3 regions of the Paenibacillus sp. J31P190 genome follow, and region 2 is predicted to be linked to each of the others. Evidence: riboswitches for the same ligand, from Rfam matches in the RefSeq annotation. Region 2 holds a riboswitch; each other region holds the start of a gene.
The links. A riboswitch is a leader RNA that binds a small molecule or an ion and turns the genes downstream of it on or off. The one in region 2 is predicted to bind cobalamin.

Region 1: another riboswitch for cobalamin. It lies ahead of AC58U0_RS20705 (ABC transporter substrate-binding protein); the one in region 2 lies ahead of AC58U0_RS12950 (energy-coupling factor ABC transporter permease).
Region 3: another riboswitch for cobalamin. It lies ahead of cobJ (precorrin-3B C(17)-methyltransferase); the one in region 2 lies ahead of AC58U0_RS12950 (energy-coupling factor ABC transporter permease).

Annotation. Positions count from the first base shown of each region.
Region 1 is NZ_JCAUAS010000012.1:12,137-15,415, reverse strand. Features, by position in the region: gene AC58U0_RS20715 (ABC transporter ATP-binding protein) at 1-113, opposite strand, end outside; gene AC58U0_RS20710 (FecCD family ABC transporter permease) at 119-1,156, opposite strand; gene AC58U0_RS20705 (ABC transporter substrate-binding protein) at 1,158-2,171, opposite strand; cobalamin riboswitch at 2,325-2,477, opposite strand; gene AC58U0_RS20700 (hypothetical protein) at 2,510-3,037, opposite strand; gene AC58U0_RS20695 (aspartyl-phosphate phosphatase Spo0E family protein) at 3,099-3,279, opposite strand, start outside.
Region 2 is NZ_JCAUAS010000005.1:297,113-300,391, reverse strand. Features, by position in the region: gene cbiQ (cobalt ECF transporter T component CbiQ) at 1-606, opposite strand, end outside; gene AC58U0_RS12955 (energy-coupling factor ABC transporter substrate-binding protein) at 603-887, opposite strand; gene AC58U0_RS12950 (energy-coupling factor ABC transporter permease) at 884-1,663, opposite strand; cobalamin riboswitch at 1,810-2,003, opposite strand; tRNA gene AC58U0_RS12945 (tRNA-Arg) at 2,128-2,201, opposite strand; gene AC58U0_RS12940 (hypothetical protein) at 2,356-3,273, shown strand.
Region 3 is NZ_JCAUAS010000002.1:670,795-674,073, forward strand. Features, by position in the region: gene AC58U0_RS06780 (sirohydrochlorin chelatase) at 1-303, opposite strand, end outside; gene cobJ (precorrin-3B C(17)-methyltransferase) at 323-2,017, opposite strand; cobalamin riboswitch at 2,159-2,359, opposite strand; gene AC58U0_RS06790 (hypothetical protein) at 2,402-2,632, opposite strand; gene AC58U0_RS06795 (guanylate kinase) at 2,796-3,279, shown strand, end outside.

The DNA.
Region 1 (3,279 bases), on a different contig from region 2:
CTACCGTTTGGCCCAATAATGCCAAAAAATTCACCTTGCTTGATCTCAAAGCTGATGTTCTCCAGCACTTGTTGTTCCCGAAAGCTTTGGGAAAGGTGCTCCACTTTAATCATCTTGATCAACCTCTTAACGTTTTCTTATCCTTGTGGAGCAAATAAGCAAAAAATGGCGCACCCAGAAATGCCGTGATGACCCCAAGTGGAATTTCGGTTGGACTCAGCAGGGTTCGGGCAAGAGTATCTGCCCAGAGGACATAAATGCCGCCACCAATTGCGGACAATGGAATAATCAACCGATAATCCGGACCTACTAATAGTCGCACTAAATGCGGCACGATGAGCCCGACAAAGCCGATTACACCTGCAACGGATACCGCAGCGGCAGTAAGGAATGTAGCTACAATAAGTACAATCAGCTTCGTACGCTCTACATTAACACCGAGATGTGACGCCTGTCGCTCACCCAAAGCTAGTAAATTTAACGACCTTGCATAGCTAAGGAGCACGACAAAACCGATAATTAAATAGGGTGCAATAATATATGTGTACGACCAACCGCGCATGGCCAAGCTGCCCATTAGCCAAAAAATAATTTCATTAATGACTTGTTTAGAAATAGAAACCATGAATGATACGATTGCCCCTAGAAATGCCTGCATGACCACGCCTGATAAAATAAGCGTCTCCATCTTCAGCTTCCCTTCGATCTGGGCCAGCTTTAGAACCAGAAATAAAGAAATAAGTCCCGTTACGAAGGCAACAATAGGGATCGACCATTGCCCAAACCACGCCACTTCCAGTCCAAAATAGATTAAAAATGCGGCTCCTACAGAAGCCCCCGAGGATACACCGAGTGCATAAGGATCCGCAAGCGGATTGCGCAGCACACCTTGAAAAGCTGCTCCTGCGATTGAGAGTGAGGCCCCTACAAGAATCCCTAGTAATACACGGGGAAATCGTACTTTATTGATGATTTGTTCCGACGATTGCGGCCAAGTGGCATGGATATGATCTCCCAGCCAAGGGATATGCTTGGCGAGAATACTGGCGATTTGCAGTACAGGTAGATTAGCGGTGCCCAGCGACAAGCTCGCCACAATAGAAAGAAGAAGGAGTATAACCCCTACTCCTCCCCATAGCATTAATTTTCTTTTCATTTTATTTCACCAGTTCGGGATAAATGCCTTTCGCCATTTCAAGCAGTCCATCGGTCATTCTTGGACCGGGACGACTGAGCATGTTCTGGTCGAGGCCAATCACCTGCTTGTTCTTCACAGCATCAATCGCATCCCAACCGCTCCGTGTACGGATAATTTCATCTAGTGGTTTCTTGCTCTTACTATCGACTACCCCATTGGCAAACAGAATCACACTTGGGTTTTGTTGAATAATTTTCTCTTCACTTATTTGATACCAGCCTTTACCGTCACCTGCAACGTTAATCCCGCCAGCAAGCTTGATCAATTCATCCATGTATTCGCCACTGCCCACTGTCCATCCCGGGGCAAATTCAATGTATACCTTTTTCTTGTTCTCTTGCTTGACGTCTTTCACCGCATTGACAACCTTTTGACGGTCCGCTTTCATCTTAGCAACCACTTTTTCCGCTTGCTCCTGATGATCTGTAATCAATCCGTAGGTTTGAATGTTAGCAATGGCATCATCCAAGGTTTTCGGCTCCACTTTAAACACGTTAATATTCAAAGCACGCAGATTTTCTACCGTATCGGATTTCATTGAAACCCCAGTAAACACAACATTTGCGTTAGATGCGATCACTGCTTCTTGGTTAGGTTTTGTTATGCTGCCAAGCTTTGGTTTTGTTTTAGCCGCTTCTGGATAATCATCATAATCAGATACACCAACAATATTAGCCTCAAGCCCAATCGCAAAAAGAGCTTCAGTTTCCGCCGGGGACACGGATGCAATACGCTCAGGCGCTTTATCAAATGTAAACTCCTTGCCCGTAGCATCCTTTATTTTCAATGGATAAACCGTCTTTTTGGCTGCTGTTGATGGTGACGTCGTTGCAGCAGGAGCTTTCGTCCCCTCTCCGCCAAGCTTAGACGGATTAGAGATCTCCGTTTCCTTTTTACCGCAAGCTGCGAGACTGATTGCTGTTACTAAAGCTACTGTAAGAATAAATGCTTTTTTTACTGAATTCCTTTTCATCTTGTAAAACCCTCTCTCTAAACAATTTATGTCGATTGACCCTAACAAAAAAGCCCCTTTGTTCTCGAAGGAACAAAGGGGACGATAAATCGCGGCGCTCAGCAACCCTGGGATTGCTTCCTGATTTAACGCGATCCTTTTCCTCGAAGGATGTCGTAAACGGCACCATGGGCAGGTATCCTGACTCTCCTGGCAACTCATGCCTGGATTACAGTGGCGGGACCGCGCCGGACTTCAACCGGCTTCCCTTTTAAGTGGCAACCTCTTCATAATGAGCTTACCAGCACCTATGGCTGCATATTTTACTATCAATCTATTTGTCGATTATAGACTTCTTGTTACTTTTGTGCAATTACTTTGAGCACTTGCTTCGACTCATTCAGCTTCGGAGCATTTTGAGGAATGAAAGCCACCAAGCCTTTCCCTTCAAAACCTTGCTCTTTCATCCATTTGTTTCCTGCAAGCGGAATACCATATAGATGCTTTTCAGCAGGCTTGCCCTCTTCAGCTATTTGAATAACGCCATCCGGATAATCTTCCGGTTTGATCGTATCATCCAAAGAAACGAAACCAGCTTGATTACTTAGTGATTTGAATTGGTCTTCGGCAAGAATGAAGATGCCGTTGCCTCCTGCGGCCAATTCCACAATCATTTTTTCCAGAGAGAATATAGGCGATGTATTGACTTTGACTGTAGGAACCTCGCCCACCTTGGATTTCAAACCACTCTCCAGCTTGTCCCCCGCTTCACTTGGAAAACCATTAGAACCCATAATAAATATAGATACATCCGGCTTTGGCCCGCCGCAACCCGTAAGCATTACCATAAGCCCCACCATCATAACCAACAGCCATTTCACTTTCATGTTGTGAGCGTACCTCCGTTTGTTATCTGAATCTATCGATAGTCGCGAGAAAAGTCGGTTTTCACCGACTTTTTTTCCCATTATGCATATATTCATTTATTTTTTGGTCTAGGATTGTGCTCAATTCAACAACGGAATCAGATGTCATTTCTTTCCCATCAAAAACCATTTGTTCTAACTTGCGTCGCAGAGAATGAATCTCTTCTTCTAATAAGGTAAGGGAGTTTTGCTTCTTCGCACGC
Region 2 (3,279 bases):
AATAATAATGGCTGTATCCTTTAGTCTATTTCGGAAACCTGTCTGACCGCCTCTAGATTGCTGAGCTACATACATGTTATTGGCAATTTCAAATAGGATGAACAGAAATCGATACATAATAAGCATAATTTCTAGAACCAGCTTGGGGACACGAACTTTTTGTAAAACTTGCAGCAATTCGGAAAAAGGTGTACTGAACATAATAAAGGACACGCAGCTTAGGCTCGCTATAATACGAACGAATAATTTGCCAATTAGCAAAAGACCTGTTGAAGTAACGGACAACTTCCATTCGATAAATGTAAATGCCGCCACCTCATGGATATCAGGCAAGGCTTCTTGCAAAGGACGGATCTCTACGACTAATGCGGGTACACTACCTACAAAAAATAGGCATGCAGCACCGATGACAGTTACATAATATTTAATTGGAACGCGAGCATAGCCTACTGTCCATAGGGCCATCCAAATCGCTATAATTACCTGCACCGCCGGGTGCGTTAAATAAGAAAACAGCAGCATAGTGACTGCAAAACCGCACTTCCACATCGGTGATAGGGGGCGTAAGTTATTTTTATAGGAGAGAGAATCGATCAATTTCATCATTGGTTTTTGGATTTAGACGCTTTCCCTTTGAAAAAGCCAAAGGCAAACCCGATGAAGCCAGCCCCGATGGCAGCTTGTAAGGCGAACAGCATACTTTCCGTCTCAGCTGGGAGCTCGAATAATGAAGAGAACCATGGCGTATAGGAAGGCTCAATACTTTGGATTAATTGTTCAGCGGCATCATCAGATCCACCAAATTCGCCTTTTGCGAAAATAAGGGGTAAGACTGCCAATAATACAACGGCAATTAACATCAGGGTGTTCATAGTACGAGTTTTCATAGCTCAGAAGCTCCTTTCATTTTATGTTGTAGAATGGATAGCTCTTTTGGGCTGTAAGATTGTAACCAATTCCATATTAATACGGTTAAAATACCTTCACTAATGGCAAGAGGAATTTGTGTAATGGCAAAAATACCGCCGAATTTCAAAAAGGATGCTATAAATCCACCTTGTTCAGCTGGGAATGCAAGAGCTAATTGGACAGAAGTAACAATGTATGTGGATAAGTCGGCAAGAGCAGCTGCCAAAAATATCGACCATTTTTGTTTGCCGGTTGTTTTCATCATGGACTTATATATGAAGTAACCAACTATTGGACCGGAGAGGGCCATGGAGAAAGCATTTGCCCCGAGTGTAGTAAGTCCTCCATGAGCAAGTAAAACCGCTTGAAATAACAAAACAATCGATCCTAGGACGCTCATAGGGAGCGGTCCGAACATTACGGCTCCTAAACCTGTACCTGTTGGGTGAGAGCTGCTTCCGGTTACAGAAGGGATCTTCAATGCCGACAGTACGAAGGTGAATGCGCCAGCAAGGCCAAGCATAATTTTGAGCTCTGGATGTTCTTTCGTAATTTTGATAAGCGCTCTAACACCTAGAAAGAAGAACGGAAGGAAGGCTGCCCACCAAAATATAGCCCAACCTACAGGGAGAAATCCTTCCATAATGTGCATGCCGTAGACGGTTTGCGGTTCATTAATGAATAGATAGAGGGCTAACCCTATAACCACTAGTAAGAAGCTAGTTATCTTGGTCTTTTGTGTCTTTGTTTGCATGTTTTTTAATTCCTCCTAATTTAAAGTTTGAGTACGAACAAAAAAGACCAATCCTGATGGATTGGCCGTGGGTACGTACGAATAAACGACAACTATAAGCTAGATGTCGAAAGACTTGACGTACACCGCTCCTTTCCGCGAAGGTTTCTGGGTGCATAAATGAAGGTAGGTCTCCTGGCTCTCGGATCATTGTATTCTTTCAGCCTTCCCTGAATTTTCATCAAGTGACATGATAGAAAGAAACTCCCCGAATACAGTGGCGGGACCGCTCGGGATTTGCACCCGATTCCCTGTTACCCCTTGCTTGCTACGCAAAGGCACCTCATTTATTCGAAAAAATATGTAATTGAAAAGAGTATAACACAATATGAAAGATTCGTAGCATAGCGAAATTTTATTTTTTAGCAAATGTAGATAAACAAAAAAAGGATCGCGATTTCTCGCGATCCTTTGCCGTGCATGAACGTCCCAGGAGGGATTCGAACCCCCGACCGCACGCTTAGAAGGCGTGTGCTCTATCCAGCTGAGCTACTGAGACATAGACCTCTTCTTACCTTGCGGATGTGATCCGTTTAGCGAAGCAAGAGTTATATTATCATATAGTTTAAAGTGAAGTCAACCCTATTTTATATATTTATTTTGCAATCACTTGGACAATCAAGTAAACTGTCACCAGCGAGAAGATTTCTGAGGTGATCATCATAACAGACCCATCCATCAATAACTTAATTCTTTTTCCGAAAACAGAGCAATATTACGAAGAGGAACTTACTCGGTTCCTAAAAACAGAGCAGTATAGTGATGCGCTCCAATTGCTAACCTTTCTACTGCAATTTCCGACAGTAGACCAACACAAAACTGAACAATGGGAAGCTCTGAGGAATTGGCTGTATACCATGTATCCAGAAACCATGTTTCCTATTACGTCTCCATTGGAAGATGATCCAGAAGAAGAAACGGATCTATTACGGCAGTACATACAAGATAAGACGGCCGATGATGGCGCCTTTGCGCTTAAACTTCTGGATATGCTAAGAGAAGGTACGTTGGAGCAGCAAGTCAATTCCCTTGAACAATTGGCGTTCATTGATCAATCTGACGTGAGCGACCGTGTAAAAGAGTGGCTATGTGAGAAGCCGCGGCACCCTCACATTCAGTTTAAAGCTTTGCAGGCGCTTAAACAGATGGGTGAGCGAGGATTTATTGAGTTTCCTAAGAATGGGGAAAAGATCCTTGTCGAGATCGAAGAGACACCGCTGTGCCCGGAGGATTTTCCATCACGCATTCGTGATATGATTCGCAGAGTCGGGGACATTAGTGAAATAAGCCAACCTGATTTTGTCTATTTTGCCAAGCAGACCTGGCAGGAATTTCTAGCCTATGCTTATGGGACATCGATCTATACCGATCTTCAGAAAGCGGAAGAAGGCGCTGTTGATGTGTGGGCATCTGCACTTCATGCGATTCTTCAAGAGAAATTGTTTGGCTCGGTGAATCGTGAAGAATTACTAGATAATTACGGGATTGTTGATTCCATGAAGCTTCAGTGGAAGCGAGCTAACCTTGTGCTGCAAGCGTTTGTGAAGCAGTTTAATCCGGACCCATCATAAGGCAAG
Region 3 (3,279 bases), on a different contig from region 2:
AGGTCTACCGTATGTAAATTTCACTAAAGGATATTTTAATTTCGCATCATCGATAGAAGACGGAATATGAATTTTCGCATGTCCAGCCGCAAATAAGATAATCGGAATGACCACAATATGAGTAGCCCCTAGCTCTACACAGCGATCAATTCCTTGCATAATCGTTGGTTGAACAAATTCCAGGAAACATGTCTCCACAATTTGCTCTTGCATCTTACTCGCAATTTCTGAAACAAAGAGGCGAACTTCCTCATTCCCGCCTTCTTCCCGACTCCCATGACCCACAAATAAAACAGCATTCATCTTTTATTTCCCCCTCATTCTAATCGCCGCAAATGGCATTTTCGATGACGAAACCAACCATTTCTTGATGGCGGTAACCTTCAATTTCTTTAACACGCTTGAAAAATTTATGAAATCGTTCGTTCGGGTGTCCTTCTTTTTGGTAACGTTCCACGATTCTGCCAACTAATTCAACAAGCTCCTCAGGGTCAATTCCTTCTGCAACGGGCTGAGCAGCATGTGCATTTCGACCTACTGTTTTTCCGCCAAGAAATAGATCAAATTTCTCTTTGCGGTACACGATGCCGATATCTTGCTGAACAGCCCCATAACAAGCCATTCCGCACCCGTTGAACCCAATTTTCAACTCTTTAGGTACTTCTAGATTGCCAATCCGATGATGGATGGCTTCCGCATAAGGAATAGATTCTCCTTTTTCCAAATTACAAAAGTCGCAAGCTTTGATTTGGGCAACATCACCAATCGGTGATAATAATAATCCTAGTGCACTTAACTCGGATGTAATCTGCTTAGGGTTATTGGTTTGCACACGAACAATCAGTTGATGATGCGGTGAGTATTCAATATCTCCCCGATCTCCAACAATCTCGCCTAACGCACATAGTTGGGCTGCTGTTAACTTTTTATTCGCGATGCCGGGGCTTACTGCAAACTCAAAGATTGATTGGGTCGCAGTCAGCTTGTTATCAAATTCAAATGGCACCTCTTCATTCCCTTTGGATACTAGTTGCAACGCTTCCATTGCAAGTTGTAAGGAGTTACTTGGTGACAGATTCGGCGAAGACTTCAACTGGGATGGTTCTTTCATTTCGGTAACCTCATCATCCATGAGTTCATCTTCCTCATCGAACTCTTCCAAAGATTCATCCCAATCTTGTTCATCAAATTGTTCCAAAGCCCATGGCTCGGCCTCGGATTTCAGCCTCTGATGTGGCTTAAGTGGCTGTGTTTCAGCCCCTAATGTATATTTCCGCTGATAACCGCGTGGTGTTATCATGAGACCGTCATACAGCTTGGTAGCGGAATTACCAATAATAATGGTCGTTAGCATGCCAATATCATGATTCAGCATATCAGCAAGCGTCGTCACTACAACATGCTCACGATCTCGATACGCACTCTTAACAATCCCTACAGGCGTTAAAGGAGAACGATACTTAAGGAGAATGCGCTGAGTCTCAACAATTTGTCTGGTCCGTCTACCGCTTCGCGGGTTATAGAGGGCAATAACGAAATCAGCCATCCCCGCTGCCTCAACCCGCTTAGCGATCAGCTCCCATGGCGTAAGATGATCACTTAAGCTTATAGTGCATGAATCATGCATAATTGGAGCACCTAGCAGAGATCCAGCCGAATGAACAGCTGAAATGCCAGGAATCACTTCCACTTGGACACCATCCTCACGTGTCCAGCCTTGTTCCATCAATACCTCATAGACAAGACCGGCCATCCCATACACGCCGGCGTCTCCACTGGAAATAACAGCAACTTTCTTCCCCTGCTTCGCTTGCCGCACAGCTTCTTGCGCACGACTCACTTCTTCCGTCATGCCTGTTCGAACTACTTGCTGTTCAGTTAACAGACCTGCGATAAGATCCACATAGGTGTTATATCCAATGATAACTTCACTTTCCTGAATCGCTTCCCGTGCACGCTTCGTAATATGTTCAAAACTCCCCGGCCCAAAGCCGATTATGAGCAGTTTTCCTGACAATTTGTATCACCCTTCCCCATAATTACACAAACAAAAAAAGCATCCCTAACATAAGTCATGTTAGAAATGCTTGGTAAATTACTACAGTTAATAAAACCAGAAGTAACCGCTCTCTAACACTCCCTAATTCCTCGTAGGGTTATTGTGTTGTTGAACTAGGCAGGTCTCCTGACTTAATCATCCCCTTGCACCTTCCCAGGTTGATACCCAGTGGCATGTTGCAAGGAGTTACCGTAATAACGGCGATTTTTACAGTGGCGGGTCCGTGCCGGTATTTCACCGGTCTTCCCTTTTAACCATAAATCCGAAAGGATATATGGCACCTAATTCCATTGATATGCAATTACGATCATCCTACCATCTATCGATAGGGTTGTCACGTATTTATTCATAGATGGCTTGGTAGAGTCCTTCCATCAAACTCTGGTAACTGCTTGGATCATAGGTCACTTCGGCAAAAGAAACTTGAATGACCTTGTTGATCGTTTTAACAATAAAAAAACTATCCTCTCCACGCTCCGGGTCAATATAGGTATAGCACTCTAAGTGATTGCTTCCGGTTTTTTGACGTAAAAATTCCGTTGCTTCCGCACTCAAATTCGCATATTTAGGCATAGTTAGATTCCTTTCCATTTAAACGAAGTGATGCTATCTATTATAGCGTATTTTTACCCTTTGATTCCTATCATACGAGAAAGTATTTCTTTAATTTTCAGAATTTTCATACTATAATGAATCTATCAAGATATCGCTTTCATTATATGAAGGAGGAATTGATATGAGCAGTCATGAAACGAATGGATTGGTGTTTGTATTTACTGGCACAAGCGGTTCCGGTCGTAAAACAATTGCCCATCACATTGCCAAAGAACTTGGTTTCTCATCTGTCGTCTCCTACACAACTCGAACACCTAGACCCAAAGAAGTCAACGGGAAAGATTATAATTTCATCTCACGCAAAGTTTTCATCGATTGTGACATTGCTGGTGAATTTTTTCAAACTGTTGAAATTGACGGGAATTTCTATGGGATTAAGAAAGCGGACATCGATGAAGCGCTTCGCAAAGACGGACTTATCTATGTCATTGTGAATCGTTATGCAGCTAACCGATTTAAGTATACATTTGGAGAAAGAGCAATCCGCTTGTTCATCTATGTCAACAAACAAACGATCATGGAACGCATGCTTGCTCGAAACACGCCAACGGACGTCATAGACCACTACATGAACCACTACATAGAGGAAGTCTCCTACCGCAAAG